DNA from 4 places in the Terrabacter sp. C0L_2 genome. Region 3 is predicted to be linked to each of the others. Evidence: riboswitches for the same ligand, from Rfam matches in the RefSeq annotation. Region 3 holds a riboswitch; each other region holds the start of a gene.
What was found. Region 3 has a riboswitch for cobalamin ahead of U5C87_RS16720 (SCO2322 family protein). Riboswitches for the same ligand answer to the same signal wherever they lie in the genome.
Positions count from the first base shown of each region.

Region 1: another riboswitch for cobalamin. It lies ahead of U5C87_RS06225 (VWA domain-containing protein); the one in region 3 lies ahead of U5C87_RS16720 (SCO2322 family protein).
Region 2: another riboswitch for cobalamin. It lies ahead of U5C87_RS06250 (CbtB domain-containing protein); the one in region 3 lies ahead of U5C87_RS16720 (SCO2322 family protein).
Region 4: another riboswitch for cobalamin. It lies ahead of cobN (cobaltochelatase subunit CobN); the one in region 3 lies ahead of U5C87_RS16720 (SCO2322 family protein).

Region 1 covers NZ_CP143557.1:1,332,428-1,336,707, forward strand. Annotated here, with positions in the region: gene cobO (cob(I)yrinic acid a,c-diamide adenosyltransferase) at 1-599, opposite strand, end outside; gene U5C87_RS06225 (VWA domain-containing protein) at 599-2,653, opposite strand; cobalamin riboswitch at 2,711-2,836, opposite strand; gene U5C87_RS06230 (hypothetical protein) at 2,862-3,308, opposite strand; gene U5C87_RS06235 (hypothetical protein) at 3,340-4,002, opposite strand; gene cbiE (precorrin-6y C5,15-methyltransferase (decarboxylating) subunit CbiE) at 4,181-4,280, shown strand, end outside.
Region 2 covers NZ_CP143557.1:1,337,396-1,341,675, reverse strand. Annotated here, with positions in the region: gene U5C87_RS06275 (precorrin-2 C(20)-methyltransferase) at 1-627, shown strand, start outside; gene U5C87_RS06270 (hypothetical protein) at 647-1,024, opposite strand; gene U5C87_RS06265 (DUF1905 domain-containing protein) at 1,054-1,344, shown strand; gene U5C87_RS06260 (hypothetical protein) at 1,354-1,761, opposite strand; gene U5C87_RS06255 (CbtA family protein) at 1,758-2,522, opposite strand; gene U5C87_RS06250 (CbtB domain-containing protein) at 2,545-2,751, opposite strand; cobalamin riboswitch at 2,783-2,958, opposite strand; gene U5C87_RS06245 (cobalt-precorrin-4/precorrin-4 C(11)-methyltransferase) at 3,009-3,782, opposite strand; gene cbiE (precorrin-6y C5,15-methyltransferase (decarboxylating) subunit CbiE) at 3,779-4,280, opposite strand, start outside.
Region 3 covers NZ_CP143557.1:3,628,048-3,632,327, reverse strand. Annotated here, with positions in the region: gene U5C87_RS16730 (ABC transporter ATP-binding protein) at 1-220, opposite strand, end outside; gene U5C87_RS16725 (energy-coupling factor transporter transmembrane component T) at 217-1,302, opposite strand; gene U5C87_RS16720 (SCO2322 family protein) at 1,318-2,076, opposite strand; cobalamin riboswitch at 2,169-2,320, opposite strand; gene U5C87_RS16715 (hypothetical protein) at 2,355-2,570, shown strand; gene U5C87_RS16710 (serine hydrolase domain-containing protein) at 2,567-3,934, shown strand; gene U5C87_RS16705 (DUF3043 domain-containing protein) at 3,976-4,280, opposite strand, start outside.
Region 4 covers NZ_CP143557.1:1,342,185-1,346,464, forward strand. Annotated here, with positions in the region: gene U5C87_RS06275 (precorrin-2 C(20)-methyltransferase) at 1-391, opposite strand, end outside; gene U5C87_RS06280 (precorrin-8X methylmutase) at 388-1,038, opposite strand; gene U5C87_RS06285 (precorrin-3B synthase) at 1,035-2,165, opposite strand; cobalamin riboswitch at 2,205-2,338, shown strand; gene cobN (cobaltochelatase subunit CobN) at 2,379-4,280, shown strand, end outside.

The DNA of each region.
Region 1 (4,280 bases), 2.3 Mb from region 3:
CCCCGCTGGCCCTTCTGGCCCGCGTCGAACGGGTGCTTGACCTTCGTCATCTCCGTGACGAGGTCGGCGAGGTCGAGCACGGCCTGAGGGCAACGGCGCCCGGTGATGACGACGTGCTGGTGCCCCGGGCGGTCCCGCAGGGTCGTGACGACGTCGTCGACGTCGATCCAGCCCCACGCCATCGGGTAGGTGAACTCGTCGAGGACGTAGACGCCGTGCGTCTCGGCGGCGAGCCGGCGCTTGATCTCGGCCCACCCCTCGCGAGCCGCCTCGGCGTGGTCGTCCTCGGTGCCCTCCTTGCGGGTCCACGACCAGCCGGCGCCCATCTTGTGCCACTCCATCGGGCCGCCCCTGCCGGTCTCGCGGTGCAGCTCGGCGAGGGTCTCGACCGCGGTCTGCTCGCCGATGCGCCACTTCGCGCTCTTGACGAACTGGAACACCCCGACCGACCAGCCCTGGTTCCAGCCGCGCAGCGCGAGACCGAAGGCCGCGGTCGACTTGCCCTTGCCGTCGCCGGTGTTGACGATGACCAGCGGCCGGTTGCGTCGCTGGCGGGTGGTCAGGCCGTCCTCGGGGACGGTCGTCGGCTGCCCGCGCATCAGGCGGCCCGCCCGGTGCTCGCCCGCGCCGCGTCGACGATGGCGGAGGCCGCGAGCTCGCCGACGGCCAGGTGCTCGGCACCGAGGTGCTCGGCGAGACGGGCGGCGAGCCCGAGGCGGAAGCGCCCCGACTCGCAGTCGACGACGACGCTCTCCACGCCCTCGTGCCGCAGCACCCCCGCGGTGCGAGCAGCCCGCGCCAGCGCATCGGGGCCGCTCGTGGCCCGGCCGTCGGTGACGACGACGAGCAGCGCCCGCCGGTTCGGGTCGCGCAGCCGCTCCACCCGCAACGTGTCGTATGCCGTCTCGAGCCCTTCCGCGAGCGGCGTGCGTCCGCCGTGGGCGAGGTCGCGCAGCCGCCGGGCCGCGATGTCGATTGAGCCGGTCGGGGGCAGGGTGAGCTCGGCGCCCGCGCCGCGGAACGTCACGAGGCCCACCTTGTCGCGGCGCTGGTAGGCGTCGAGGAGCAACGAGAGCACGGCTGACTTCACCGCCTCCATGCGCTTGCGCGCGGCCATCGAGCCGGACGCGTCGACGCAGAGCAGCACGAGGTTGGACTCGCGGCCCTGGAGCACCGACCGGCGCAGGTCGCCGGGGAGCACGCGCAGCCGGTGCGTGTCCCGCCGGCGCGAGGCGGCGGCACGGATCGTCGCCGGCAGGTGGACCGGTCCGGTGCGGGCGCTCGTCGAGCCGACCCGCCGCCCGGTGCTCGTCAGGGCTGCCGAGCGGCGACCGGGGTCGCCGTGGCCGATGCCCTTGGCGCGCAGCAGCCTCGCGCGGTAGGGATCGTCCGCGGCACTGACGCCGGCCGTCGCGGGCGCGCCGGCGGGAGCCTCCGTCGGCGCTGTCCCACCGTCGTCGCCCCGGTCGCCTCCGTCGGCCCGCTGCGGCTGCTCGTCCGACGTGCTCGGCTGCGCCTCGCCGTCGGTCCCGCCTTCGCCGTCGCCCTTGTCGTCGCCCGGATCGCGATCAAGGTCGGGATCGGGGTCGGGCTCCGGCTCGTCGTCGCCGAGCAGCTGGTCGAGGAGGTCCTCGTCGAGGCCGGGGGAGTCGAAGGGGTTGCGCCGGCGGCGGTGCGGCAGGGCCAGGCGCGCCGCGGCGCGGACGTCGGCGACGGTGACGCTCGTGCGCCCGGACCAGGCGGCGTGGGCGACGGCGGCGCGAGCGGTGACGATGTCGGCGCGCAGTCCGTCCACCTCGAACCCGGCGCAGACGGTGGCGATCTTCGTCAGCATCGCGTCGGTCAGGGTCACGGCGCCCACGCGTGAGCGCGCGTCGGCGATGCGTCGGCGCAGTGCCTCCTGGTCGTCCTCGAACCGGGCCACGAAGGCAGCCGGGTCGCCGTCGAAGGCCAGCCGACGGCGTACGACCTCGGCGCGCAGCGCGGGCTCCCGAGGGGCGGCGACCTCGACGGTCAGCCCGAACCGGTCGAGCAGCTGCGGGCGCAGCTCGCCCTCCTCGGGGTTCATCGTGCCGACGAGCACGATGCGGGCCGCGTGCGACACCGAGACGCCGTCGCGCTCGACGGTGTTGCGGCCCATCGCCGCGGCGTCGAGCAGCAGGTCGACGAGGTGGTCGTGGAGCAGGTTCACCTCGTCGACGTAGAGGATGCCACGGTTCGCGGCCGCCAGCAGGCCGGGCTGGTAGGCCGTCTCGCCGCGTCCCAGCGCCCGCTCGAGGTCGAGCGACCCGACGACGCGGTCCTCGGTCGCGCCGATCGGCAGCTCGACCAGGCGTGCGGGGCGCCGGTCGATCCCGGAGTCGTCGGCGTGGGGACCGTCGGGGCACCCGGCGCCGTCACCCGGCGCGCAGCCGAAACGGCAGCCGGCCACGACCTGCTGGTGCGGCAGCACGGCAGCGAGGCCGCGCACCATGGTCGACTTCGCCGTGCCCTTCTCGCCGCGCACGAGGACGCCGCCGACATCCGGCGAGACCGCGGTCAGGACGAGCGCCAGGGCCAGGTCTTCCGAGCCGACGACCGCCGAGAAGGGGAAGGTGTCAGGTGGGGAGTCCTGCCGGACAAGGGTTTTCGAGTCGTTCGAGCCGTCGCGCATAGGACTGCGAGCCTCCTGCGGGTGCCTCGCCCGCGTCGGTGGACCGGACGCGCCCGGCGGGCGCGACCAGCGACGGGAGATGCCCTGGCTTCCCCCGACCGGGTGGTCTGAGGTTCACAGTGGCGGGACCGCTCCGGATTTGCACCGGATTCCTCTCCAGTCGCCATCGCGCAGTCTGCCAGACGACGGGCGGCGCGGCGCGGCGGTGTCAGCCCTGGCGGTCGGGTCGAGGGCGGTCGGGTCCACGGCGGTCGCCGATGATGCGGACCTGCAGGCGCGGCGACCGGGCCTCCAGCGACCACCGGGGCACGTACCAGCGCGGCGCAGGGAGGAAGAGGCCGCCCCACAGGCTGATGACGAGCCCGACGAGCAGGAGCGGGACGAACGCGAGCGCGCCCTTCTGGGCCCCGTCGTCGTAGCCGCGCAGCCCGGCGGTCGCTGCGAGCACGAGCGCGACGCCCGGCAGCCAGAAGAGGATCGCGGACTCCTGGAGGCGGTCGTTCACCCACCAGCGGGCCGCGTCGGTGCGGCCCAGGCGCGACCAGACGACGAGTCCGAGCAGGGCCACGGCGACGACCACGAGGGCGTAGTCCACGAGGAGCCCTGCGGACCGGTCGAGTGCACCAGGGACGACGCCCGTGCGGTGCATGACCATCGCCCCTGTCGTGTCGTCGGCGAGGGCGATCCTACGCGCGGCGGTGCGCGGGCAGCGTCGCGACGAGCGACTCCCAGATGCTCTCCGCCGACGTGCCGGTCAGGACCGGCGCGTGGGGGTAGCCGTCGACCCGCAGCAGGCCCGCCGGGGTGTCGAGCCAGCTGAGCTGCTCGGTCTGCGTGCTGCCCGTCCGGCTGTCCGCGACGTCGACGACGCACAGTCGCCACGCCCCCGTCAGGAGGCTCTGCGCGACGTCCGGCCACCGACCGGCCGCCCTCGCGACGTCGGCCGCGGGCCTCGGGCGGTCCGACGGCGCGGGACCCACGAGCGCGTCCAGGTCGCTGCGGTCGACGGGGCCTGCACGGCCTTCGAGCAGGGGGCGCGGCTGCAGCATCGTGAGCCGGGCGACGGTCGCGGGCAGGAACGCGACGTCGACGTCGACGAGGTCGATCCCCTGCGCCCCGAGGTCGACGACGATCGTGCTGGTGCGGTCGACCCAGCCGTGGTGCAGCAGGACCGAGGCCGGGGTGCCGACCTCGACCGCCACCTGGGCATGGGGGTCCGCGCCGGAGTCGAGGCGCGCGAGCGCGTCCGCCACGTCGGCTTGCGTGCCGAGGCCGCGGCGTCCCGGGGACGCGTCGCAGTGCGGCGCGCCTGACTCGCGCGCAGCCGTGGTCGAGAAGTTCGTGTGCATGCTGACTGGCCCCGTCCCCCAGGGATATCTCCGTGACGGCCCACCCCCCAGTGGACCCGGAGCCCATCATGGAGGATGTAGTCGCCCCTGCGGCGCGAAACGGACATCTCGTTTTGCCGAGAGGTTCACGCCGGGACGGCAGGAGCAGCGTCCGCAACACCCGGCTAGGGTCACCGGCGTGGCTTCGATCCAGGACGCGAGCAGCATCGACGGTGCGGTGACGGCGGGCCGTCCACCGGTGCTCGAGGTGGTCGGGGTCGGCGCGTCGGGGGTCGACT
Region 2 (4,280 bases), 2.3 Mb from region 3:
CCCTACGTCGCCCGGGTGCCGCAGAGGGAGGGGCTGACCCGGCACGCCTCCGGCAACACCGTCGAGGTGGACCGGGCCCGCGTCGCGCTCGAGCTGGCCCGCAAGGGCGAGAGCGTCGCCGTCGTGTCCGGCGGGGACGCCGGGGTCTTCGGCATGGCGTCGGCGGTGTTCGAGGCAGCCGAGACCCACGGCTACGCCGGCGTGCCGGTGCGCGTGCTCCCGGGGCTGACGGCAGCCCAGGCGGTCGCCGCCCGTGCGGGTGCGCCGCTCGGCGGCGACTTTGCCGTCATCTCGCTCTCGGACCGGCTCAAGCCGTGGGCCGTCATCGAGCGGCGGCTCCGCGCGGCCGCCGCAGCCGACCTCGTCGTGGCGCTCTACAACCCGGCCTCACGCTCGCGCACCGAGCAGATCGCCCGCGCCCGGGAGGTCTTCCTCGAGGAGCGCGACCCCGAAACGATCGTCGTCGTCGGCCGTGACGTCGGCCGGGCCGAGGAGTCGTTGACGGTGACGACCCTGGCCGGCCTCGACCCCGCCACGATCGACATGCTGTGCCTCGTCATGGTCTGTGCCTCCGGCACCCGCGTCACCGACGCCGGCCAGGTGTGGACGCCACGCTTCGTGCCGTGACGGTCTCACCGGCTGACGGTCACGGCCCCCCGTAGGCGATCTGGATGAAGAAGAGGACGAAGAGGGCGACCACGACCAGCACGCTGCCCACGAGCACCGCGACGAGGTAGCCGCGCGCGAGCGGCCGCGCCCGAGGCCGGCCGAGCGCGACGAGCGCGACCACGACCCCGACGAGCAGCGTCGCGAGGGGCACCTCCCTGCCGATCCGCACGAAGAGACTCAGACCCACCACCCAGACGAGATGGGCGACACCGACGAGCCTCCCCGTCCGGGACGCCCGCCGACGGTCCGCCGCGGAGAGGGGCCGCGTCGACGTCTGCCTCGCGCCCGCCGGCGCTGTCGGCCAGCGGTAGCCGTCATGCGCCGGCGGCAGGGCCGGCTCGTCGCTGCTGCTCATCGACGCAGTGTGCCTGCCATCCTGTCGGCATGGAGCTGGATTTCGAAGGATCCGTCTACCAGTGGCGGGGACCATCGCCCTACTTCTTCGTGCGCGTCCCGGAGCCCGAGGCCGAGGCACTGCACGACGTCGCCCACGTCAGCTACGGCTGGGGCATGATCCCCGTGACCGCACGCGTGGGTCGCACCGAGTGGACGACATCCCTGTGGCCCAAGGACGGCGGCTACATCGTCCCCCTCAAGGACGCCGTGCGCCGAGCCGAGGACATCGAGGACGGCGACGTCATCGGCATCGGGCTCGACGTGCGCGCCGACCTGTGACGCGACGCGTCAGACCGCCGACCAGGTCAGCGACAGCCCGCTCGGCGCGAACGCACGCTCCGCGACCTCCGCACCGGGCTCGGCGACACCCGGTCCACCCTGCCTGACCCAGCCGCTGATCGCGTCGACCGACCCGTCGTCGAGGACGGCGCGCACCCACACGGGGCGACCTCCCGCCCGGCGCCCCACGGCGGACGGCGTCACGACGACGACGTTCGACTCGTCGCACGCGAGCAGGCACCCGCTGCGCAGCACCCGAGCGCGTCCCCGGGTGCCGACCTCGAGGCGGGCGAGCAGCCCGTCGTGGTCGACCCCGGGGTGTTTGCTCTCCGTGCCGCAGCAGCAGTCCCGGCACACGCGCACGATGCACGTGCGCTCGGGATCGTCGTCAGGACAAGGGCTTTCGTATGCCGTCACGCCGGCACGGGCGCGCCAGTGTCCGCACGCACGTCGTCGGGTCGGGCGGCACCGGCCCGCTCCAAGAGCAGCCCGAACGCGAGTCCGAGCGTCAGCCACAGGGCAGCGAGCTGCGCGAGGGATGCGAGACGGAAGTCCCAGACCAGGTCGGCCGGCACGTCGGGGGGCACCTGGTCCGGCGTCCCTGGCACGAAGGCCATCACGAGTCCGACGAGGAGGACTACGGCCGCGATGTCGAGGGCCCAGCGCGTCGACGGCGCCGTCACGCGTCCGGCCAGCCACCTGTCGAGAGCCGGCACGACGACCGTGATCGCCACTCCGAGAAGGAGGGTGACGGCATACAGCATCGTGCGTCGTCCGACGGTCGACGGGTCACCGACGGCGGGTGGGTTGGCCGGGATCTTCAGCGCCGGAAGGAGACTCACCGCTGCGAAGCCGATAGCGGCCAGCACGAGCGCGCGACCGAAGTCACCGCTCCCCGGCAGCCGGTCCCGCATCCGGGCGAAGACGACGGCGAACACGACACCGACGGCCACGCCGACGACGACTGCGGTGACGGCGCCGCCGACGACCTGCGCGGCACGCGACACGAGGGGCTCGTCGCCGCCGTGCATCGGCAGGCCGGCGGACTGTCCCCCGTGCATCCCGCGCCGGTCCTCGATGACGAGGGCCCGACGGATGACCGGTTCGACGACGAGCCAGATGACGACCGCGGCCGCGAGGCCGGCGAGCACGCCGGCAAGGACCCCGCGCCGAAGCACGGAGCCGAAGCTCAGACCCACCTCAGTGGCAGGGGACGCCGAGAGCGTGACGCGCGTCGTGCGTCAGCTCGTGGAGCATCTGCGCAGCAGGTGCACTGAGCAGCGCACCGTTCTCCTGCGAGACGAAGTAGAGGGCGAAGACCGCGAACGCGAGCAGGGCCCATGCCCAGACGGGGACGCGGACGGCGGAGACGGACTGGGTGGCGGGAGCCGATGCAACGGTGGTCATGGCGAATTGACCCTTTCTTTCCATGCCTCGTGGACAGATCATCGCCGCAGCCGGTCTCCTGGCTTCCAGATCGTCACGCCTCCCCAGCCTTCCCGGCGACCTGAGGTCACCAGTGGCGAACGATGGGGTCTTGCTCCCTGGTCACAGTGGCGAGGACCACGTCGGAATCACACCGACTTCCCGTGCACTGCGGCACTCGCATCCTGACACAGCCGATGGCCCGGCGCCATGGGGACCCGCCGCCCGGGCCGAAACCCTCACTCTCGCGGCGTGTTTCGCGCAAGGCCCCTGATGCGTGTGCCGTAGAGGTGCGACTCGACGAAGTCGTCGCTGTCGCGCGCGCCCAGGGCGTGGCCCACGAGGATGACCGCCGCCTGGCGCAGACCGGCGTCCTCGACCCGGTCCGCGATGTCGCCGACCCTGCCCCGCAGGACGAGCTGGTCGGGCTGCTCGGCGTTGGCGACGACGACCACGGGGCAGTCGTCTCCGTAGTCCTCGACGAGGGTGGCCATGAGCTCGCGCGTGCGGCGGATCGCGAGGTGCAGCACCAGGGTGGCCCGCGACCGGGCGAAGTGCGCCAGCGACTCCGTCTCGGGCATCTGCGTGGAGTCGCGGTGCGCGCGCGTCAGCACCACCGACTGGGCCACCTCGGGCACGGTGAGCTCGCGCCCGACGAGCGCCGCCGCGGCGGCGTAGGCAGGCACGCCCGGCGTGACGTCCCACGGCACACCGGCCCGGTCGAGCCTCCGCGTCTGCTCGGCGATCGCGGAGTAGAGCGACGGGTCGCCGGAGCACAGACGGGCGACGTCGTGACCGGCCTCGTGCGCGCGCACGCAGCGCTCGGTGATGGCGTCGAGGTCGAGGTGCTGCGTGTCGACGAGCTCGGCCCCGTCGGGGCAGTGCGCCAGCACCTCGGCCCCGATGTACGTGCCGGCGTAGAGACAGACCTGCGACTCGCTGACCATCCGGACGGCACGAAGGGTGAGCAGGTCGGCGGCACCCGGGCCGGCTCCGATGAAGTGCACGGTCACGACTGGTCCTCCGGATCCGATTGGGGCACAGGCTTCTCCACCGACCACTGCACGATCGATCGGGCTGGCTTCCAGCCGTGGAGGTTCCCGATGGTGTCGAGGTCCTCGACGGCGATCCTCGTCATCGACCCGCCGAGGCGGCCGCGCGCCTCGTGCAGCAGCACCTCGGTCTCGACGGTGACGCCGTGGACGACGAGCCGCCCTCCCGGCGCCAGCGCCTGCCAGCAGGCGTCGATGAGGTCGGCGCTCGCCCCGCCACCGACGAAGACGGCGTCGGGCCGCGGCAGCGTCGCCACGGCGTCCGCGGACGCGCTCTCGACAACGCGCAGCCCCGGCACCCCGAGAGCTCGTGCGTTGCGGCGCACCCGCTCGGCCCGGACGGGGTCGCGCTCGACGGCGTGCACCTCGTTGCGCGGGTGCTGGCGGGCGAACTCGATGCCGACCGACCCGGCACCCGCCCCGAGGTCCCACAGCACGTCGCCCGGCTGGGGCGCCAGG
Region 3 (4,280 bases):
CGGCGGTGTCGAGCCCGTCGACGGTGACGCGGCCGGTCAGCGTGCCGCCGCTGAAGTGCGGGACGAGCCCGTTGATGGTGCGCAGCAGGGTCGACTTGCCGCTGCCCGTGGGACCCACGACGAGGACGAGCTCGCCCTCGGGGATCTCGAGCGTGACGTCGTGGAGGCTGGGAGCCGGGGCATCGGCGTACTGCACCGACACGTGCTCGAAGGTGATCACGGAGCGACCTCCCGGGGACGGGGTGTGAAGAAGGCCGGCGTCGCGGCGACGAGCACGGCGAGCACCGCGAGCAGGGGCACGGCGGGCAGCTGCGCCTGCTGGCTCGGCACGACGCCGTCCCAGCCCTGCGCGGAGGCGACGACGAGGACCGCGGCGGGCACGGCTCCGACGAGGACGGTGACGGTCTCGGTCCACGTCCACCGCTCTCGCCGGTGACCCGAGCGGTGGTCCCGCGAGGCCCCCACGAGCAGGCTCGACCCCGAGAGCACGGCGCCGAGCACGAGGACCGGCAGCCCGAGCACCCCGCCGGCCGAGGAGTCGAGCAGGCCGTAGAGACCGGCGAGGACGCCGACGAGACCGGCGAGCGCGAGCCCCGTCGCCGCGCGACGGCTCGTCGTGGTCGACCGGACCGCGCGACCGTAGCCCCGGGACTCCATCGACGCGGCCAGGCCGAGCGAGCGCTCGAACGCCGTCTCGAGCACGGGCACCGTGAGGCGCGCCATCTCCCGCAGGCCACGGCCGTCGCGGCCGCGCAGGGTGCGCGCAGCGCGCACGTCGCGGGCGTCGGTGAGCAGCTGCGGCGCGAACGTCAGGCCCACGACGACAGCCGTCCCGACGTCGTAGAGCGTGGCGGGGAGGTAGCGCAGCAGGCGGCGCGGGCTCGCGAGCGCGTTGGCCGCCCCGAGGCACGCGAGGACCGCGGCGAGACGCAGGGCGTCGTACGCGGCATACAGCAGCGACTCGAGCGTGACGGTGCCGCCGATGCGCACGGCGGCCGCCCAGTCCGGCAGCGGGACGCTGGGCAGGGTGAGCACGACCGTCTCGCCGACGATCCCGTTGCCGAGCAGCGCGGTCATGACGACGCGGAAGGCGACGACGACCGCGCCGATGACGAGGAAGGCCGGCAGCGGGTTGACGGTCGCGGGGTCACGGCGTTCGGAGACGACGAGGACGCAGACCCCGATGACGAGGAGCAGCAGGACCGGGTTGGTCGTGCGCGACGCGGCCGTGGCGAGCCCCAGACCCCACAGCCACCAGGCTGCGGGGTGCTGGAGGCGGGCCTTGTGCCGGGGCCGCGTCACGCTGGCCGGTGCTCCTCAGCCGTCCTGCCGGGCGCGCGACCGCGACCGCACGAGCAGGTAGCCGATGAGGGCGAGCAGGACCAGGCCGGCGATGACGTATGCCGCCACCGTCCCACCCGAGGTGCCCGACGCCGGCGTCGTGGTGACGTCGCCGGCCGTGGCTGCCGCGGGGGTGGTCGCTCCCGCTGACGGGGTTGCGGAGGGGGTGCTCGCCGGGGCCGCGATGGTCACGGGCTGGTCGGCGGCCTTGGCCTCGGGGGAGACCTCCTTGACTGCTCCGCCGCAGTCGGTCGTCGGGTAGCCGGCGACGCCGCAGACCAGGCCCTTCTCGGTGCGCACGTCGCCGGCGGTGGCGAGCACGGCCGCGCTCGTGGCGTCCGCGGCGACGACGGCACACAGCGCCTTGGGCTCGGGCGGGGTCGCGCCGTCGGCGGCGTCGGCCGGGCGGCCGAAGTCGACGACGAGACCGACGCGCTTCTTGCCCGCCTCGGCCGGCGTGCTGCCGCAGACCTGGTCGAAGGTGAGCACGGCGCGCGGGTAGCGGGTCGAGGCCTCGTCGGCGACGGCGAAGCGCCAGCCGTCCACGCTGCCGTCCTTGGGGACCGTCTGGTCCGGGCCCTTCTGCGCGAAGGTCCACGCGCCGTCGGCGAGCTGGTAGAAGCCCCAGTAGCGGTAGGCGGCGGCCTGGGCGGGCGCGACCGTCAGGGCGGACAGCGCCGCCGCGACGAGCGCGACGAGGACGACCCGGAACGGGGCACGACGGACAAGGGACACGGTTTCCTCCTCGCGGTCGGACACCATGTCGGGTCTGCTGGCTGACGCCGGCCCGGCGGGGTGACTCCGGTCCGCATTCCACGACAGACTGACAAAGGAGCCGGTAGGACGCGGGTTTTCCGACTGGTCACCCAGGGCCGGCTGGCGGCAGGGAGTGGCTTCACGGTTGCGGGTCAGCGCCGGAGTCTCACCGGCTTGCCCCATCGTCCTTCGGGTAAGGCGAACCGTCGCACGGCGGGCGGCCGCCCGTCAAACGAGCAGCCAACTAGGGTGTCGGCATGAGCGCTGACTGGTCCTGGCTGTTCCTCGACGCCCACGGCAACCCGATGGAGGGGGAGGGCCTGACCACCACGGGCTTCCCGACCCAGAGCGACGCCGAGAGCTACCTCGGGGAGTCGTGGCGTGAGCTGCTCGACGCCGGGGTCGAGGCCGTCACGCTGCGCGAGAACGACGCCGTCGTCTACGGCCCGATGAGCCTCCGGGCGGCGGAGTGAGCGCGTCCGCGACCGGCACGACCGGCACGGGCCTGTCGGCCGGGCTGGAGCGGGACCTGCTCGCGCGCGTCGTGACGGCGCAGCGCTCGTGGCGCTCGCCCGGCGTCAGCGTCGGCGTCGTCCGGGACGGACACCTCGTCTGGTCGGCGCACGTGGGGTCCGCCCGTCTCGGGACCCGCCCTGCCCCGGCGACCGACGACACGCAGTTCATGATCGGCTCGGTGACCAAGACGTTCACGGCGCTGACCGTCATGTCGCTGCGCGACGAGGGCCGGTTGTCGCTCGACGACACGCTCGAGACGTACCTGCCGGGCACAAGGCATGGCCGGGTTCCCGTGCGGCAGATGCTCGCCCACGCCTCCGGCCTGCAGCGCGAGCCCGTCGGCAACATCTGGGAGAGCCTCGAGGCGCCCGAGCGCGAGGAGTTCCTCGCCGGGGTCGAGCAGGCCGAGCAGGTGCTCCCCGGGCACCACGCCTTCCACTACTCCAACCTCGCCTACGGCCTGCTCGGTGCGGTCGTCGAGCGCGTCACCGGACAGGAGTGGGAGCACGTCGTGCGCGAGCGGGTGCTGGAGCCGCTGGGGCTGACCCGCACCGGGCTCGCCCCCGCCGACGATCGCGCCCTCGGTTACCAGGTCGACCCCTATGCCGGCACCGCGCGCGAGGAGCCGCTCTTCAGCCTGGGCGCGACGGCTCCCCTCGGCGGGCTGTGGTCGAGCGTCGCCGACATGGCTCGCTACGCCGCCTACGTCGCGCGGCCCGACGACCGGGTCGTGCGTCCCGAGACGGTCGAGGAGATGTGCCGGCCGCTCATCATGACCGACGTCGACGGCTGGAGCGGCGCCTACGGCCTCGGCTTCGGCATGGGCCGACGCGGCGACCGCGTCTACGTCGGGCACGGGGGCGCGATGCCGGGCTTCCTCACCGGCCTGCGAGTGCGGCGGGCGGACGGTGTCGGCGCCGTCGTCTTCGCCAACGCGACGTCCGGAGCGCTGACGCTCGGGCTCGCCACCGACCTCGTCGAGGCCGTCGTCGAGGCCGAGCCCACTCTCGCCGCGGCGTGGGTGCCCGAGGTGGAGCAGCCGGCCCTCGCGGAGCTGCTCGGCCTGTGGTGGTCCGAGGGGTCGCCGATCACGTTCTTCGTCCGCGACGGCGAGCTGTGGTCGCGCTTGTCCGACGACGAGCCGCTCTCCGAGACGCGCTACGCCGCCGAGGGAGCAGACCGCTTCCGGGCCGTGGCCGGTCGCGAGCGGGGCGAGGTCCTCGAGGTCGTCCGGTCAGCGGACGGGTCGGTCGACAAGCTCTACTTCGCGACGTACGCCGTAACGCGGGCGCCGCTGTCGTTCGCCGAGCTCCAGGGCTGAGCCTGGGGCTCGGCCCGGCGGACAGCCTCAAGCAGAGAGGCTCAGGCCGGGTGCTCGCCGCGGGCGACCTGCGGCTTCGGCATGCGGGTGCGGCGCATCTGGAAGGCGCGCATGATCGCGTACCACGCGTCGCCCTTCTCGGCCCCGCCGAACTTGTCCTCGACCTTGCGACGCGTCCGGCGCCACATCAGCACGGCGTCGCCGATGGCCACGAGGATGAGGCCGTAGACGAGCACGAAGACCAGGAGCAGCGCCCAGTTGGTGCGCACGAAGCTGAGCAGCAGCACGATGAGCATGATCGGCAGCATGAACTCGCCGATGTTCCAGCGGGCGTCGACCGTGTCGC
Region 4 (4,280 bases), 2.3 Mb from region 3:
CGACGGCCGCGTCGTAGCGGTCCGCGAGACGGTCGTGGAGATACATGTACGTGCCGTAGAAGAGGGGGTCGCCCTCGGCCAGCACGACGACGTTGCGGCCCGAGTCCAGGTGCGCTGCAAGGCGATCCGCGGACGCGTCGTAGAAGTCGGCCATGAGCCCGTGGTAGCCGAGCGGGTGGTCCGTCGTGCCGGTCGTGACGGGGTAGGCGAGCAGCTCCTCGACGACGCCTTCGGCGAAGTACGACGCCGCGATGCGCCGTGCGATCGAGTCGCCTCGCGGGCCGCTGTGGAAGGCGACGACGTCGGCCTGTCCGATGAGCCGGGCCGCCTTGACGGTGACGAGCTCGGGATCGCCGGGGCCGACACCGACCCCACGCAGCCAGCCGGTCACAGCTCCTCCTCGCGGGCCAGGGCGTTGACGGCCGAGGCCGCCAGCGCGGAGCCGCCACGGCGGCCGTGGACGACGAGCCACGGGACGTCGAAAGGGTTCTCGGCGAGAGCGACCTTGGACTCGGCCGACCCGATGAAGCCGACCGGGATGCCGACGATCGCAGCAGGCCGTGGGCCGCCGTCGGCGATCGACTCGAGCAGGTGGAACAGGGCGGTGGGGGCGTTGCCGATCGCGACGACGGCGCCCTCGACGCGATCGCCCCACAGCGACACCGCTGCCGCGGATCGCGTCGTGCCCCAAGCCTTTGCGAGGGCGGGCACCCGCTCGTCGCGCAACGTGCAGATGACCTCGTTGTCGCGCGGCAGGCGGGCGCGGGTGATGCCCGAGGCGATCATGTGGGCGTCCGTGAAGACAGGTGCGCCGGACCGCAGGGCGGAGCGGGCCGCGGCCACGAGGCCGGGGTGCACGGCGATGTGCTCGGTCAGGTCGACGTCGCCGCTCGCGTGCACCATGCGCACGGCGACGACGCGAGCGTCCTCGGCGAGGTGGTCGAGGCGGGCCTCGGCGCGGATCGTCGCGAACGACCTGCGGTAGATCTCCGCCCCGTCCGTCTCGTAGTCGTAGCGCCGGGTCGGTGGCGTGCTCATCTGGGCTCCGGGATGGCGTGGATCGTGGTCAGGGCTGCCTCGAGCGAGGGCGGCGCGAGCAGGTCGACGTAGGCCGTCGCGGGCGTCCCGCACCGGCGCTCGCACCCGCTGATGTGGACGGGAAGGCGCCCCGCGGGCAGCACGGGGGCGAGCTCACGAGCGAGCGCTCGGGTGTCGAGGGTCGAGCGCGAGCAGCCGGGCAGGCCGGTGCAGGCGTGCAGCCGGTGCCACGGCGACCCGCTGTGCGTCGCGAAGCCCGCCGTCTCGAGCTCGGGGAGGAGGGCTGCGCCCCGCTCGACGACGAGCGAGCGCCACGGCGTCACGCGTACGGCATCGGTCGCGCGGGCGAGGGCGTCGACGTGGTCGGGCCGGAGCAGCCCCAGTGGCACGCCGACCACCGCGTGCTCACCGACCGCTCCCAACGGGGGCGGGGAAGCGGGGCTGCGTGTCGCCACGGCGGTGCGCTCGGGACCGAGCGGGTCGGCGAGATCGTCGACGTGCCAGACCGACTCGTCGCCGCCGGCGCGGTCGACGAACTCGCGCGCCAGGCGGACGATCAGGTCCACCGTCTCGTCGAGCGACACGTCCCAGCCGTGGCCGCTGCCGCCGGCGAGGACGACGCCGCGGTCCGGCCCGGTGGCGACGAAGGCGAGGTCGGCGGTCATGCCGCTGACGTCGCCACGTCCGTCGTCGACGATGAAGAGGAAGCGTCCGCCCAGGCCCGACAGCCGGGGATCGGAGCACACGGCGTGGTCGAGGTCGGTCACGAGGGGCCGCACGTCGCACCGACCGACACCGTCGAGGCCCGAGAGCGGGGACGCGACGACGTTGCGGACGAGCTCGTGGGTGTCCGACGGGACGAGCCCCGTGGCCCGGATCGCGGCGACGGTCACAGGCGGCAGCGGGTCAGGCAGACCACGCAGCTGCAGCGCGGCGCGCGACGTCAGCTGGATCGCCGGATCTGCCTCTCCTGCAACGAGATCGATAAGTGACCGCAGGGCCGTCACTGGCACCGGTCGGGCCGCCGGACGCAGCCTCACGATGGAGCCGTCAGCCGCCGAGAACGGTCGAGCGACACCCGGGCAGGCGTCGGCTGCCGGGCGCGGTCGGCTCGTCGGGGCGGTCACGCGGCACAGGATAGGCCCGGACCTCGCGTCGTCAAGGCGCCCGTCTCGGGCTATGGTGGGCCCAGCGTCGTCGACCCAGGAACCCGGTGAGAATCCGGGACGGTCCCGCCACTGTGAGCCGCCACCCGTGAGGGAGGCGGTGAGTCAGGAACTGCCGGCAGCGCTTCGTTTCCTTTCGACCGCGGGGCGCGGATACCCCGCCGAGGAGTTCCAGTGACGCGCATCGCGCTGCTCTCGACGTCTGACACCGACCTGCTGTGTGCCCGCGGCAGCGGTGCCGACTACCTGCTCGCCAACCCGTCGCGACCCGGCCACACCTCGATGGCCGAGGCGATCGAGGCTGCCGACATCGTCGTGGCCCGCATCCTCGGCGGCCCCCAGGACCTCTGCGACGGCTTCCGCCGGATCCGGGGCGCCGGCAAGCCGATGGTGGTGCTCGGCGGGGAGCAGACCCCGAACGCCTCGCTCATGGACCTCTCGACCGTCGCGCCCGGTGTCGTCGCCGAGGCCCACCGCTACCTCGCCGAGGGCGGGGCCGCGAACCTGCGCGAGCTGCACGCCTTCCTCGGCGACACGCTGCTCATGACCGGCGAGGGCTTCGAGCCGCCGGCCCCGCTGCCGGCCTGGGGCGTGCTCGACCGCCCCGAGCCCGCGGCCACCCAGATTTCCGACGCCGCGGGCGACACTCCCCGCCCGCGCGTCGGGATCCTCTTCTACCGCGCCCAGTTCGCGGCAGAGAACACCGCCTACGTCCACGCGCTCGCCGACGCGGTCGACGTCGCCGGTGGCATCGGCGTGCCGGTGCACGTGTCGTCGCTGCGCGAGGCGCCGGCCGACCTGCTCGAGCACCTCACGGCATACGACGTCCTCGTCACGACCGTGCTCGCCGCCGGCGGCACGAAGCCCGGCACTGCGAGTGCCGGCGAGGACGACGAGGCCTGGGACGTGCAGGCCCTCGCGGCCCTCGACGTGCCGATCATCCAGGGGCTGTGCCTGACGTGGAGCCGCGAGCAGTGGGCCGCGAGCGACGACGGGATGAGCCCGCTCGACGTCGCGACGCAGGTCGCGGTGCCCGAGTTCGACGGTCGGATCATCGGGGGCGCGTTCTCCTTCAAGGAGATCGACGGCGACGGACTGCCGCACTATGTCCCCGACCCTGAGCGCTGCGCGCGACTGGCGACGCTCGCCGTGAACCACGCCCGCCTCCGGCACACCCCGACCCGTGAGCGTCGCATCGCGATCGTGCTGTCGGCGTACCCCTCGAAGCACTCGCGCATCGGCAACGCCGTGGGCCTCGACACCCCGGTCTCGATCGTCCGGCTGCTCCGCGCCATGCGCGACGCCGGCTACGACCTCGGCGCCCCGGGCGACATCCCCGGCACCGGGCCGCTCGAGCCCGTCGACGGCGAGACCGCCGACACCACGGCCGGCAACGCCCTGATCCACGCGCTCATCGAGGCCGGCGGCCAGGACGAGGACTGGCTGACGCAGGAGCAGCTGACCGGCCAGCCGGTGCGGATCCCCGCCGCCCGCTACCGCGAGCACTTCGCCGCGCTGCCTGCCGCGCTGCGCGACGCCGTCACGAAGCACTGGGGCGAGGCGCCGGGCGAGGTCTTCGTCGACCGGCACACGGACGCCGAGGGCGAGCTCGTCGCCGCGAGCCTGCGCGCCGGCAACGTCGTCATCCTCGTGCAGCCGCCGCGCGGCTTCGGCGAGAACCCCATCGCGATCTACCACGACCCCGACCTCCCGCCGACCCACCACTACCTCGCCGTCTACGACTGGCTCGAGGCGGAGTTCGGCGCCCACGCGATCGTCCACATGGGCAAGCACGGCAACCTCGAGTGGCTCCCGGGCAAGAACCTCGCACTCTCCGCAGCGTGCGGACCCGACGCGACGATCGGCTCCATCCCGCTCGTCTACCCGTTCCTCGTCAACGACCCCGGCGAGGGCAGCCAGGCCAAGCGCCGCGCCCACGCGACGATCGTCGACCACCTCGTGCCGCCGATGGCGCGCGCCGAGTCCTACGGCGACATCGCGCGCCTCGAGCAGCTGCTCGACGAGTACGGCAACGTCTCGGTCATGGACCCGGCCAAGGCGCCGGCCCTGCGCGCG